4 regions of the Shewanella sp. VK101 genome follow, and region 2 is predicted to be linked to each of the others. Evidence: predicted binding sites of a transcription regulator. Region 2 holds the regulator's gene; each other region holds the start of a gene.

Region 1 (3,467 bases), 2.4 Mb from region 2:
TCAACATCAAAGGTCTTGATTACCTGGCCGGCTTCATCCTCAACGGTCACCTTGATGGAAGGCATTTTCTCTGGCGATGTGATCACCCCTTTGAGGGTCGGGTCTTCCTCGGAAACATAGCCGGTGCCCGCCGGGATCAACACTTTCTGCCCCACCAGGCCTGATGCCTGCAATGCCTGACTCGAGGTCATTACCGTGTTGAGATTCACTATCTCCTCGTTGAGCTTGGAGATACCATCCACGGTAGAAAACGACGCCATCTGGGCAATCATCTGGTCGTTGTCCACAGGCTTGAAAGGATCCTGCATCGACAACTGCCTACTCAGCAGCGAGAAGAAATCTTCCTGGGTAAGCTGCTGATTGTTGCTCTTCTTGGTCTCCGAATCCCCTTTGACGCTTATGCTGTCGAGGAAGGGGTTAACTGAACTTACACTCATGGGCTATGTCTCCCTTTATTTGCCCATTCTCAGGGTCTGCTGCAGCATGGACTTGGCTGCATCGGCCACCTGGACGTTCATCTGGTAGGAGCGGGAGGCGGAAATCATATCGGCCATCTCTTCCACTACATTGACATTGGGTTTGTAGATAAAACCATCGGCATCGGCCATGGGATGATCCGGCGAATACTCTTTCAACAAGGGTTTATCGCTTTCCACTATGCCCTTGACCTTTACCGCAGCGCCTTGCTGCTGTTGACCATTGGCCTTGGCCAGCTCGGCCTCAAAAATGGGATGCCGCGCCTTGTAGGTCTTATCGATACTGGAAGAGACGGAATCTGCGTTGGCTATGTTACTGGCGGTGGTGTTCAAGCGCACAGACTGCGCCGACATTCCCGACCCCGCAACATTGAAGATATTGTACAAGCTCATGATTAATCTCCTTTCAATGCCTTTTTCATCCCGGCGAACTTACCGTCGAGGAACCCAAGCGACATCTGATATTCAAGCGCATTTTGCATAAAGGCCTGCTGCTCTTTTTGCATATCGACAGTATTGCCGTCACCCGTGTCCGGCTGATCCGGTACCCGATATTGCACATGCTGGGCTGTCAGCGCCTTGAGGTCGAAATGCTTTTCAGAAGTTGCCGCCATGCTCATCCCCTGTTGCCGCCCTTTTGCCGCCTGCAACGCCGAGGAAAAATCAACATCCCGAGCCTTATAATGTGGGGTATCGGCATTGGCTATATTGCTGGCAAGCACTTCGGCACGCTGGGCGCGAATGCCCAGAGTGTATTGATGTATGCCAAGGGCCTTATCGAAACTGATCGCCATAAAACCGCCTCCTCCAATGACTCGACAAAAACAAAGCAAGCTTTGTGCCAGATATAGAGTGGAGGATAACAGATAAGAAGATGATGGCCGTTAGGGTGAAAGGTAAAACAGAAAAGGCCCGTCCAAGTTGACGAGCCTTTCAAACTATCTAATTAAAAATCAAATGATTAGGTGGTTAGTTTTTCTTTTGATAATAGATGCCTGGGTTACAGCGCACCATGTCGAATTCATCGGTCAACCCGGCAATCGATTCACTGGCGCCCAAAAACAGTATCCCCTTGGGATTAAGGGCGGCAGCAAATTGCCGCAGTATTTTTGCCTTTGCCTCCGGCGCAAAATAGATAAGCACGTTGCGGCAAAAGATAATGTCGAACTTGCCGAGCAAGGTGTAGCTTTCAAGCAGGTTGTGAGCCCGAAAACTCACCAAACGGCGCACATTGTCTTTAACCCGCATATTGCCGTTGGGCAGGGCTTCAAAAAACTGACGCTTGCGCTCTTCAGACAGGCCGCGGGCCAACGCCAGCTTATCGTATTCGGCGTTTTTACAACGCTCCAGCATGGACGGTGACAAATCTGTAGCCTGGATCATGGCGCCACCCGGCAAAGCACCCGGCTTACGCTGCTGATATTCAAGCACTGTCATCGCCAGTGAATAGGGTTCCTGGCCGGATGAACAGGCTGCCGACCAAATCTTCAACGGCCGCCCCAGCTTGGCATAACCGGGCAACAATGTATTGCCGAGCAGGTCAAAAGGATACTTGTCCCGAAACCAGAGGGTTTCGTTGGTGGTCATGGCATCGACGACTTCAGCGCGTAACTGACGCTCGGTGGGCCGCATCGACTGCTTAACTACGTCCGACAGGGATGGCAAGCCATATTTCCCCATCAAAGGCGCCAAACGGCTGCGAACCAAATACTGTTTGTTCTCACCCAATACAATGCCACTGTGCTGTTCAAGAAACAGCCTGAATTGATTGTACTCAGTTTCTGCGAGAGATTTATCTGGCACCTTAGTGTCCTAACTATCCGTGAAAACGTCGCTGCAACTCAATGCAGCGCCATTTAAAAACTGGGTCAGCGTTATACCCCAGCCCCATTTGCAACACAAGACATCAAACTCACTATAGTCATAAAAATCCACAGCAGACAGCGACTATAAACTCAGATGCTTGTTAACTGCCGATGCCAATTCATCGGGGTTGAACTTGGCAATAAAATCGTTGGCGCCCACTTTTTGCACCATGGCCTGGTTGAACACCCCACTCAACGAGGTATGCAACACCACCTTGATATGTTTCAGCTTGGGATCATCACGGATCTCGGCGGTCAGGGTGTAGCCATCCATTTCCGGCATCTCAATATCTGAAATAATCAGCGGGATCTCATCGGCGACATTGTCCATCTCCGACGCGATACTTTTCAACTTATCCAGCGCTTCCCGACCATCTTTGGCGGTATCTATCTGCAGGTTCAACGAAGACAGCGCCCGAATGATCTGCTTACGGGCCACCGAAGAGTCGTCAATCACCATAATATGATAGTGCTGCTCTCTGTCGATTGTGAGAGATTCATCGATTTCCTGACTGATGTCTGTCTTAACCGGCGAAATTTCATCGAGAATTTTCTCAACATCGAGAATTTCAACCAACTCACCTTCGATTTCGGTCACCGCGGTCAGGTAGGAGTATCGCCCTGCCCCTTCCGGTGGCGGCATGATGGACTCCCAGTTCATATTGATGATCCGCTCGACAGACTTCACCAGAAAGCCCTGCACGCTGCGGTTGTACTCGGAAATAATGATGAAGCAATCCTTGACATCATCTATGGGTTTGCCGCCGGTCGCCGCACTGAGGTCGATAACCGACACTGTGGTGCCGCGAATATGGGCCACGCCCTTAACGAAGGAGTTCAACTTGGGCAGTGCCGTCAGCGGTGGACACTGCAGAACCTCTTTAACCTTGAACACGTTGATCCCGAACCTTTGCCTGCCGTTGAGTTTGAACAACAGAAGTTCGAGACGGTTTTGTCCGACCAGTTGAGTGCGCTTGTTGACTGATTCAAGAATGCTCGACATAAGGCTGCCTTGTTGTCTTTGTATTGATAAATACCTGCTGTCACGCAGACAGGCATACTATTTGCTTTGTCCAAGACACTGGGTCTCAGTCAAATTTCTGACTAAACCTGTGGTGAAGCCAGC
Region 2 (3,467 bases):
TAGGCTACCTGCCACAGGAAGCCAGTATTTTCCGCAAGCTGTCGGTGCATGACAACATCATGGCCGTGCTGCAAACCCGCAAAGAACTCAACAGCGACGAGCGCGAGGAACAGCTCGAACAACTGCTGGAAGAATTCCATATTACCCACATACGTGACAGCCTGGGAATGTCCCTCTCCGGCGGTGAACGCCGCCGAGTGGAAATCGCCCGGGCATTGGCCGCCAATCCACAGTTCATTCTGCTGGATGAGCCATTCGCCGGTGTGGATCCCATCTCAGTTATCGATATCAAGAAAATCATCGAACAGCTTAAGTCCCGCGGTTTGGGAGTGCTGATCACAGACCACAATGTTCGCGAAACACTCGACGTTTGTGAGCGAGCCTACATAGTCAGCCATGGGCAGTTGATCGCCGAGGGCACACCCGCTGAAATCTTGGACAACCAGCAAGTGCGCGCTGTGTACTTAGGCGAACAATTCAGGCTATAGTTAGGATCATGTCATCCGGTGGCAATTCCGGGTATTATAGTTTGTTATTATTGAATTTTTTCCTTGAAAAATAACGAGTAGGGATTAGCGGTATAATGAAAGCGTCACTCCAGCTCAAACTGGGTCAACAGTTGACCATGACACCTCAGTTGCAACAGGCTATTCGCCTGCTGCAACTGTCGTCCCTTGAGCTGCAGCAAGAAATCCAGGAAGCCTTGGAAGCCAACCCTCTGTTGGAAATGGCCGAGGACAACCAGGATGACGCTATCGACGACAACCACAAGGAAAACGACGCCGGCGAGTTGAGCGCCAAGCAGGAAGATGGTTCCACGGTAGAAACCTCAGAGGCATTGAACAATGAGTCTATGCCGGATGAATTACCTATGGATACCACCTGGGACGAAGTCTTTACCGCCGCCAGTGCCTCCGGGCCGGCCATGGGCCGTGAAGATGATATGCCCTTCCAGGGGGAAACCAGCGAAGGGCTCTATGAACATCTGGAATGGCAGAAGAACCTGACCCCGTTTTCCGATACCGACGACGCCATTGCCACCGCCATTATTGATGCCATCGACGAGCAGGGCTATCTGACCCAGAGCACAGAGGAGATCCTCGAAGCCATGGGCAACCCTGAGATTGAGCTCGATGAAGTCGAGGCAGTACTCAAGCGGATCCAGCACTTCGATCCTGTCGGCATCGCCTCCAGAGATCTGCGCGAATGCCTGCTGATCCAGTTGCAACAGTTCAACGCAGACACCCCGCATCTGGCCGACGCCCGCTTGTTGATTGACGAACATCTGGATCTCATTGCCGCCCGCGACTTCCGCACCCTGATGCGCAAGACCAAGCTCAAGGAAGATCAGCTGCGTGACGCCATCAACCTTATCCAGAGTCTCAATCCCCGCCCCGGCTTGCTGGTGCAGCCGATGGACGAGGAATATGTGATCCCTGATGTCAGTGTCTGGAAGAAAAACGGCCGCTGGGTAGTAGAACTCAACCCGGACTGTATGCCCAAACTCGGGATCAATCAGCAGTATGCTGCTATGGCTCGTAGCGCCCGCAGTCAATCAGACAGCCAGTTTATTCGAGGTCATCTTCAGGAAGCCAAATGGTTTATCAAGAGCCTGGAGAGCCGCAACGACACCCTGCTCAAGGTGGCCAACTGTATAGTGCAGTTCCAGCAGGGATTTTTTGAATATGGTGAAGAGGCCATGAAACCCATGGTGCTCAACGATATTGCCGAAGCGGTCGAGATGCATGAATCGACCATATCCAGGGTCACCACTCAAAAGTATATGCATACACCCAGGGGAATATTTGAATTGAAGTACTTCTTCTCCAGCCATGTCGGCACCGAAGATGGCGGAGAATGCTCTTCCACGGCGATCAGGGCTTTTATCAAGAAGCTCGTGGCAGCGGAAAACCAGAAGAAGCCTTTGAGCGACAGCAAGATGGCGCAACTTCTGGCAGAACAGGGAATCAACGTTGCAAGACGCACCATAGCCAAGTATCGCGAGGCTATGATGATACCACCGTCGAACCAGCGTAAGAGTTTATAAATCCACAGTTGGAAATTGGAGGAATCTTTCTATGCAAATCAACCTGACAGGACATCATATCGAGATCACCGACTCACTGCGTGACTACGTGGAAAGTAAGTTTTCTAAACTTGAACGCCATTTCGAACAGATCAATAATGTGCACGTTGTGCTCAATGTACAAAAACTGCAACAGATAGCCGAAGCCAAGATCCACCTCACAGGCGGCGAAGTCTATGCAACTTCTGAACATGCCGACATGTATGCCGCCATCGACGTTCTGATTGATAAATTGGATCGTCAGGTCATTAAACACAAAGAAAAGCTGACAAAACACTAACGATGGAACTGAGTACCATCCTGCGGCCGGAGTGCACTACCTGTGCCACTCCGGGCAGTAAGAAAAAGGTACTGGAGCTGATTAGCGATCTCGCTAGCGCCCAGTACCCCACCCTTTCCTCTCAAGCGATTTTTGAAAGCCTTTTGGCCCGCGAAAAGATGGGGAGCACAGGTATAGGTAATGGTATTGCGATTCCGCATGGCAGACTACCGGACATTACAGAGCCGATTGCCGTGTTGGTCAAATGCGAAGAGCCTATCGCCTTCGATGCCATAGACAACCAGCCGGTGGACATACTGTTCGCCCTCCTGGTGCCCGCAGATCAATGTCAGCAACACCTGAGTACCCTATCCGCCATGGCTGAAAAGCTCAGCGATAAGGCGATACTCAAGCAGTTGCGAAAATCCAGCGACGAAACAGAACTCTATCAGGTGATCACAGGATGAAACTCGCCATAGTCTCAGGCCGCTCCGGTTCCGGAAAATCCGTTGCCCTCAGGGTACTCGAAGACCTGGGTTACTACTGTGTGGATAATCTCCCCCTGCCCATGATTGGCAGCCTGTTGGAAAACCTCCGTGGCAGCAATGATCTGGTCGCCATCAGCATAGATGTGCGCAATATGCCGGATCAGGAAAAGGTGCTGGAACAACAGTTGGCGGCCTTGCCGGAAAACACCCAACTGACCAGTTTCTTTCTCAACGCCTCGGATAAGGTGCTGCTGAAGCGCTACAGCGAAACCCGCAGACTGCACCCCCTGTCCAAGAGCAAAGTCTCACTACAGGACGCCATCAAGCTCGAAGGCAAGCTGCTGGAACCCATGTCGAAACTGGTGGATCACTACATAGACACCTCGGCGCTGAACATCTATGAACTCAGTGACACAGTGCGGGAAATTCTGCTTGGCAGTGTCGATAAAGAACTGGTGATCAACTTCGAGTCGTTCGGCTTTAAGCATGGTATGCCCCAGGAAGCCGACTTCATGTTTGATGTGCGCTTTCTGCCCAACCCCCACTGGGAGCCGGCGCTCAGGCCACTGACCGGGCTGGATGAACCTGTGCAGGAGTTTCTCAGCCGCCAGCCACTGGTGAACAAGTTTATCTG
Region 3 (3,467 bases), 2.5 Mb from region 2:
GCAGCAACACCACCAAACCAATGCCGCCGAAGATAAAGAGTTTCTTTTTGCTTTTGGGCGCCGGCGCCTCTTGCAGCTCAAGCTCTTCTTGCTCTGCCATTCTCTACCCTTTCCCTTAATCAACCGCAATGCCCGCGGAAAATACCATCCCTATAGGTTACCTGCTCAGGCGTAATAATCTATACCCGAGCCATAACTTGTTGTGTGATTTGTGCTTTGTGCCGTTTCTTCGGCTGAAATTTCACCATTGGCACCCTCTTGGGCAAAACCACCGCCATTGCCACCTTGCTGCTCGCCTTGCTCCCGACCACCTTGAGAGATGTGGCTATCGGCCAGGTTCATTCCCTGCTCCTGCAGCATTTCTCTCAATCTGGGCATGGCCTGTTCCAGCATATCCCGGGTTTGTGGTTGGGTGACATGGAACTGCACCTGAGTCTGATCACCATGCACCTGAACCCTGACCATCATGGCTCCAAGCTCTGGTGGGTCGAGACGAATCTCAGCCTGCTGCACACCATTACTGACCATGGTAATCAACTGCTGCCGCATCACGGGGGCAAAACGCTGCACCATATCGGCGGTTTGCAGTGATTGCTCCATCCCCTGCCTCAAGGACAGTTGATATTGGGCCATCTCTCCCCTCTGGGGAGGCTGTAATCCCTGTTGATGCAGCTGTTGCTGGAATGGGCTGATATCTGTCTGGGTTGATGCAGCATCGCCCTTGAGCGCCTGATGTATGGCGTCACTCACGGGGCTTCGTACCTCGGCAACAGTCTGAGCACCTTTCACCTCAGCCTTGAGTAAGCTGGCGAGAACATCCTTGGCTGCAGCTTTGTCACTCTTGCCGTCAGCGCCAACAGACGTTGCCGCCGCGGCCACCGCAGCACCCAACTTACCGGCAGTATCTGTCTTGGCCTTATCGGCAATTGCGCTTTGCGCCAAGATCTTGTCACTCTTTTCCTCAGCGGCATTGAGCACAGCTTCACGAACCACAGCAGCCATACCATCCTGAGTCGCCGCCTTACGCGCTGACTTATCAGCATCCGGCCAACCCATTTGTTGCTCGGCTTCCTGAGACTTGGCCTTTTCCGCTGTTGCAGCCGCCTTGTCGAGAGCCAGCAAAGGAGCATCTATAGTTTCATCCTCTGCTTTACTATCGCCTTTGCTTGCCGCTTTATCATCAGTATCGGCCAGTTTGGCACTGTCTTCTTCACTCTCGTCGCCTTCGTCAGCGGCAATCACCTCTGCGCCTTCCAGACTATCTGTCACTACCATGCCAAGCTCGGCACTCCCCTGCTTGAGGTTTTCCAAGAGCTTCATCTGCTCTTCGGGAGACATGGCCTTGATCTCATCTTCTTTGAGCCCGGTGAGAGCGGCAATCTGTTTCAGCAGGCTCACCTCATCCACTTCGGTGACTATGGTGCCGTCTTCAGACGGCAATTTCTTGCCCATGGCTATTTGCCCCAGAATAAGCGAGACATCGACGGCCTGCTCAGCTTGGGCACCTTCTCTGATAAGACTGCCACCGGTAAATCCCGGCTTGGCGCCTTGCGAGTCGAACGAGAACTTAGCCTGCGCCTGTTGATAAGCGGCGAAAAAAGCTTCGTTATCAGTAGATTGTAGTGCATCTGTGGCGGAAACTCCCTTGCCGCCCGCATTGCCGATCAGGATATTGGATAACTGCTGCATGCCTTCCTCCAGCACCTAGGCCCTCAATAGATAAAGATAGGCCGAGTCAGAATTAATGTCTCTGTCTCAAACAAAGCAAAATTCACGCCAATAAAAATATAGAATGGATTCTCAAGGAATTGTCCGGGAATGGATGTCGGAATTAGTGTTTGAGCTTGCGACGGAAAAACTGCTGGGAAGCAAACTCATCGATGAGTTTCTGCTCCTGTTTGGCGGCTTTGGCTTCGGCCTGCAGGGCTTTTTTCTCCAACAACATCTCCACCGCCTTACGCTTTTGCTGCTTCTCCAGCCAATGTTGCTGTCTATAACCCCGCTGCTTATCGGCCTCGGCGACCACGGCAAGTTGTTGCCCTATGGCATCATCTACCTGACGCACAAATCGATGAAACTGCTGGTAATAGGAGGCGCCAATGCTCTGCCCCTGCTGGGCATCGAGTTGCTTCATATAGTCGAGACGGTATTCCTGCAGCGCCTGCAGCTGAGATTTACGCCTCTGGCATTCCATTTGCGCGGCTTTAAGCTGCAGCGCCGCCTGCTCTTCGGCTTCGACCGCCAGTTTCAACACTGTGTGCAAAGGATCGGGTTTCGCCATCTGTAGTATTATTCCTTAAAATTGCCTGCCTTACGGGCCTTAACCCGGCGCTCTATTGAGATCAGGCTCCCCTATTGTCACTGCATTTTTGTCGAGCACGCAAACTCCCGCACTGAATTGCATTACACCTTACATTGGGCAGCAAGCTGCCCCAACATTTGCTGGCAATCGCTGAAACTAATGGCATCGCGCATCCCCTGCCGCAAAAAGGCGTTCATGGCGGGTTGCAGGCGTATGGCGTTGTCGATACGCGGATCCGAGCCTTGGGAATAGGCACCAATGGAGATCAGATCCCGGTTTTGTTGATAGAGCGAATAAACCTGCTTGACGCGCCGCATCGCTTCCAGGTGCGCCTCGCTTATCACCATAGGTGCCACCCGACTGATCGAAGCTTCAATGTCTATCGCCGGATAATGCCCTGAGTCGGCCAAGGCCCGTGACAACACTATGTGACCGTCCAAAATGGCCCGCGAGGCATCGGCAATGGGATCTTGCTGATCGTCCCCTTCGGTAAGCACAGTATAGAAGGCAGTGATCGAGCCCTGACCTTCACCGCCATTACCGGCGCGCTCCACCAAACGGGGCAACTTGGCAAATACTGAAGGCGGATACCCCTTGGTTGCAGGCGGCTCACCGACCGCCAGGGCGATTTCCCGCTGTGCCTGGGCATAACGGGTCAGGCTATCCATCAACAGCAGGACGTCATAGCCGAGATCGCGAAAATACTCGGCTATCCGAGTCGAGGTTTCGCAGGCACGAAGGCGCATCAAAGGGGAGGTATCGGCCGGGGCAGCTATGACCACAGAGCGGGCCCGCCCCTCTGCGCCCAGAATCTCTTCGATAAACTCTTTCACCTCCCGGCCACGCTCCCCCACTAGGCCAACCACAATAATGTCGGCCGTGGTGCCACGGGTCATCATGCCAAGGAGCACACTCTTACCCACGCCGGAGCCGGCAAAGAGCCCCATACGTTGGCCCTTGCCCACGGTAAGCATGGCGTTGATGGCTCTGACGCCTACATCGAGCGGTTCGGTAATCGCCCGTCTGGCCAGGGGATTGATTGCCGGGCTATGGCGCGAGGCTTGTTCGTCTGTGTGCAGGGCGCCCATACCATCGAGTGGCTGGCCATTACCGTCCAGCACCCGACCAAGAAGACTCAAACCGACGCTGAGCCCGGTTTGCTCAC
Region 4 (3,467 bases), 2.5 Mb from region 2:
ACTCCCACACCTTGACCACCTATTTTGTGCGTCCGAACAATGGTGCCTACACGGGCGAGAGTAACTGGGTGGCTTATTATGCTATCGACGACAAGCCGGTCAATCTGGGCGGCGGCGCTGGCAGCTACCAGACAGATACTGATGGTGACGGTAACCCGGATGGTACAGGCACTGCGCAAACTGCTGGTGGCTGGACTGGCGCCGTGCTCAAGTTCAACGATGTCGGCGGTTATATAGGTTCAGATCCTGCGGTGATCACCACAGAGCAGTTGGGTGTTGGCGGTGCCAATGTTCTCGGCCCTGCGGCGGACGGAACCCAGACAATAACCATAGACTTCAACAACCCGACCCAGTTCTCGGAAAAGTTTAACGCCACTGAATTGACGCAGGATGGGGTGACTGTGGGTCGTCTGACCAATGTGGAAGTGGGTACAGACGGGTTGATCTCAGCCAAGTACAGCAATGGCTCGACCGTACCTTTGGCGCGGGTGGCTCTGGCGCGATTCTCCAATGAACAGGGTCTGAGCCAGGTAGGTAACACCTCCTGGAAAGCGAGCCTGGATTCAGGTGCAGCGCTGGCCGGTGAGGCCAACAGTGGCGTGTTCGGCAGTATCCGTTCCTCAACGCTGGAACAGGCCAACGTCGACCTGACCACTGAACTGGTGGACCTGATTTCGGCTCAGCGTAACTTCCAGGCCAACTCCCGTACTCTGGAAGTAAACAACACACTGCAGCAGACAGTACTGCAGATCCGCTAATGCTTCCTGCGCAAGACATTGCCGCTACGGCAATGTCTTGCCGCTTCTCCCCGTACATACTCCCAAGTTACTGAAGTTCTTCTGTTGTCACTGCGCTCGATTGCTCATTTTATTGGCACGATGTTTGCTTTTACCTGGATAGGTAAAAAGATTGACGGAGCAGCAGGTGGACAAACTTCTCTATGTCGCCATGACTGGCGCCAAACAAAACATGAATGCGCTGGCGGTTCGGGGTAACAACCTGGCCAATGCCAACACAGATGGTTTCAAGTCAGACATGGCTCAGGCCCGTGCGATGCAAGCCTTCGGTGAAGGATTGCCTACCCGGGTGTTTGCCATGACAGAGTCGCCCTCGGCCAACTTTCAGTCCGGCCCTATCAAATCGACCGGGCGGGATCTGGACATAGCCATCAAAGATCAGGGCTGGATTGCGGTGCAGGCAGCCGATGGCAGCGAGGCCTACACCCGCTCCGGCAGTCTGAGTTTTGACACCACAGGTTTACTGCGTAACGACAGGGGCAACCCGGTAATGGGCGATAACGGCCCGATAGTGCTGCCGTTGCCGATAGACAAAATCCAGATTGCCACCGACGGCACCATCTCCATTCGTCCCCAGGGCGCAACCGCCGAGGTGATTGAAGAGGTGGGCCGCATCAAGCTGGTCAACCCGGGCAATCAGAACCTGATGCGCGGTGAAGATGGCTTGTTCCGCACTCTGGACGGCAATCCGGCTGCCGCCGATCCCTTTGTGAATGTGGAAAGCGGCGCTGTGGAAGGCAGCAATGTCAATGCCGTGGATGAAATGGTCAACCTGATTGAGCTGCAACGTCAGTTTGAGCTGCAGGTAAAAATGATGAAAACCGCAGAAGAGAACGACAAGTCGTCCGCTTCATTGATGCGCATTAGCTAGGAGTAATTGATATGCATCCCGCGTTATGGATAAGTAAGACTGGGCTAGATGCCCAGCAAACAGACATCTCGGTGATTTCAAATAACGTCGCTAATGCCAGCACCATAGGCTACAAAAAGGGCCGGGCGATATTTGAAGACTTGCTGTACCAGACGGTCAATCAGGCCGGTGGTATCAGTGCTTCCAACACCAAGCTGCCCAATGGCCTTAACCTGGGCGCAGGTACCAAGGTGGTGGCCACCCAGAAGATTTTCTCCCAGGGTAATCTGCAAACCACAGATAACGCGCTGGACATGATGATTGAAGGCCCGGGATTCTTTGAAATCCAGCTGCCCGATGGCACCACAGCCTACACTCGCAACGGCCAGTTCACTCTGGATGATACCGGCCAGATAGTGACATCCGGCGCCGGCTATGTGCTGCAGCCTGCCATTACCATTCCGGACGATGCCACCAGTATTACCGTTTCCGCCGAAGGTGAAGTATCGGTTAAAACTCCGGGCGCCGCCGAAAACCAGGTGGTGGGCCAGCTGACCATCTCTGATTTCATCAATCCGTCCGGCCTGGATCCCATAGGGCAAAACCTCTATCTGGAGACGGGCGCCAGCGGTACCCCAATTCAGGGCACAGCTTCGCTCGACGGTTTGGGCTCCATTCGTCAGGGCTCGCTGGAAACCTCCAACGTTAACGTGACCGAAGAGCTGGTTAACCTGATTGAGAGTCAGCGGATCTACGAAATGAACTCCAAAGTCATTTCGGCCGTAGACCAGATGCTGGCCTACGTGAACCAGAATCTGTGATGAGGTGATGTGATGAAACCCTTGTTCCTTATCATTCCGGCTTTGTTTCTGGGGGCTTGCACTGCTACCCAGAATAAACCCATAGCCGATGATCCCTATTATGCGCCTGTGTATCCCGAAGCACCGCCAACCCGGATAGCGCCGACCGGCTCTATTTATCAGGATAGCCAGGCGTCTTCGCTTTACTCAGATCTGCGGGCGCACAGGGTAGGGGACATCATCACTGTGGTGCTGGTGGAGTCAACCCAGGCGAAGAAAAGCGTCGGTAACAAGATCAAGAAAGGCTCGGACATGTCGGTGAACCCGCTCTATATGGGCGGCAGCAATGTCACCATCAAGGGCAATCCGCTGGATTTCCGTTACGGCGACAGCATGGATACCAATCGTGAGGCCGATGCTGATCAGAGCAACAGTCTCTCCGGGCAGATCTCGGCCAATGTGATGCAGGTGCTGGGCAATGGCAACCTGGTTATTCGCGGTGAAAAGTGGATCACCATCAATAATGGCGACGAGTTTATCCGGGTAACCGGCATTATTCGGCCGCAGGATATTACTCCCGAGAACACCATAGATTCGCCCAAAGTCGCCAATGCCCGTATTCAATACAGCGGAACCGGCACCTTTGCCGATTCGCAAAAGGTGGGCTGGCTGAGCCAGTTCTTCCTCTCTGACTGGTGGCCTTTCTGAGGATAAGCTCATGAAAATCAAATTAATCATGGCACTTGCCTGTTTGCTGGTTTCCCTGCCGGGACAGGCCGAGCGCATCAAGGATATCGCCGATATCCAAGGGGTCAGGGATAACCAGTTGATAGGCTACGGTCTGGTGGTCGGTTTGCCGGGCACCGGGGAGAAGACCCGTTACACGGAGCAGACCTTCAAGACCATGCTGAAGAATTTCGGCATCAATTTGCCGGATAACTTCAGGCCCAAGATCAAGAATATTGCCGTGGTGGCAGTGCATGCCGATATGCCACCCTTTATCAAGCCGGGACAAACCCT

Evidence for each region. Region 2 encodes sigma-54, which starts transcription at its own class of promoters, with help from an activator protein. Its sites were predicted from a motif close to GTTGGCACGNNNNTNGNNT; they were not measured.
Region 1: flgB (flagellar basal body rod protein FlgB) is a predicted target of sigma-54. The motif match lies at 1,304-1,322, and genes of this name have one in related genera.
Region 3: ACSHSR_RS14420 (flagellar hook-length control protein FliK) is a predicted target of sigma-54. The motif match lies at 1,763-1,781, and genes of this name have one in related genera.
Region 4: flgF (flagellar basal-body rod protein FlgF) is a predicted target of sigma-54. The motif match lies at 870-888, and genes of this name have one in related genera.

What each region holds. Positions count from the first base shown of each region.
Region 1 is NZ_CM151402.1:3,270,559-3,274,025, forward strand. Features, by position in the region: gene flgD (flagellar hook assembly protein FlgD) at 1-437, opposite strand, end outside; gene flgC (flagellar basal body rod protein FlgC) at 453-869, opposite strand; gene flgB (flagellar basal body rod protein FlgB) at 872-1,270, opposite strand; gene ACSHSR_RS14555 (CheR family methyltransferase) at 1,446-2,279, opposite strand; gene ACSHSR_RS14560 (chemotaxis protein CheV) at 2,424-3,344, opposite strand.
Region 2 is NZ_CM151402.1:765,794-769,260, reverse strand. Features, by position in the region: gene lptB (LPS export ABC transporter ATP-binding protein) at 1-488, shown strand, start outside; gene ACSHSR_RS03475 (RNA polymerase factor sigma-54) at 584-2,047, shown strand; gene hpf (ribosome hibernation promoting factor) at 2,079-2,366, shown strand; gene ptsN (PTS IIA-like nitrogen regulatory protein PtsN) at 2,369-2,812, shown strand; gene rapZ (RNase adapter RapZ) at 2,809-3,467, shown strand, end outside.
Region 3 is NZ_CM151402.1:3,244,423-3,247,889, forward strand. Features, by position in the region: gene fliL (flagellar basal body-associated protein FliL) at 1-100, opposite strand, end outside; gene ACSHSR_RS14420 (flagellar hook-length control protein FliK) at 166-1,689, opposite strand; gene fliJ (flagellar export protein FliJ) at 1,832-2,281, opposite strand; gene fliI (flagellar protein export ATPase FliI) at 2,404-3,467, opposite strand, start outside.
Region 4 is NZ_CM151402.1:3,266,187-3,269,653, reverse strand. Features, by position in the region: gene flgE (flagellar hook protein FlgE) at 1-758, shown strand, start outside; gene flgF (flagellar basal-body rod protein FlgF) at 925-1,668, shown strand; gene flgG (flagellar basal-body rod protein FlgG) at 1,680-2,468, shown strand; gene flgH (flagellar basal body L-ring protein FlgH) at 2,481-3,155, shown strand; gene ACSHSR_RS14515 (flagellar basal body P-ring protein FlgI) at 3,166-3,467, shown strand, end outside.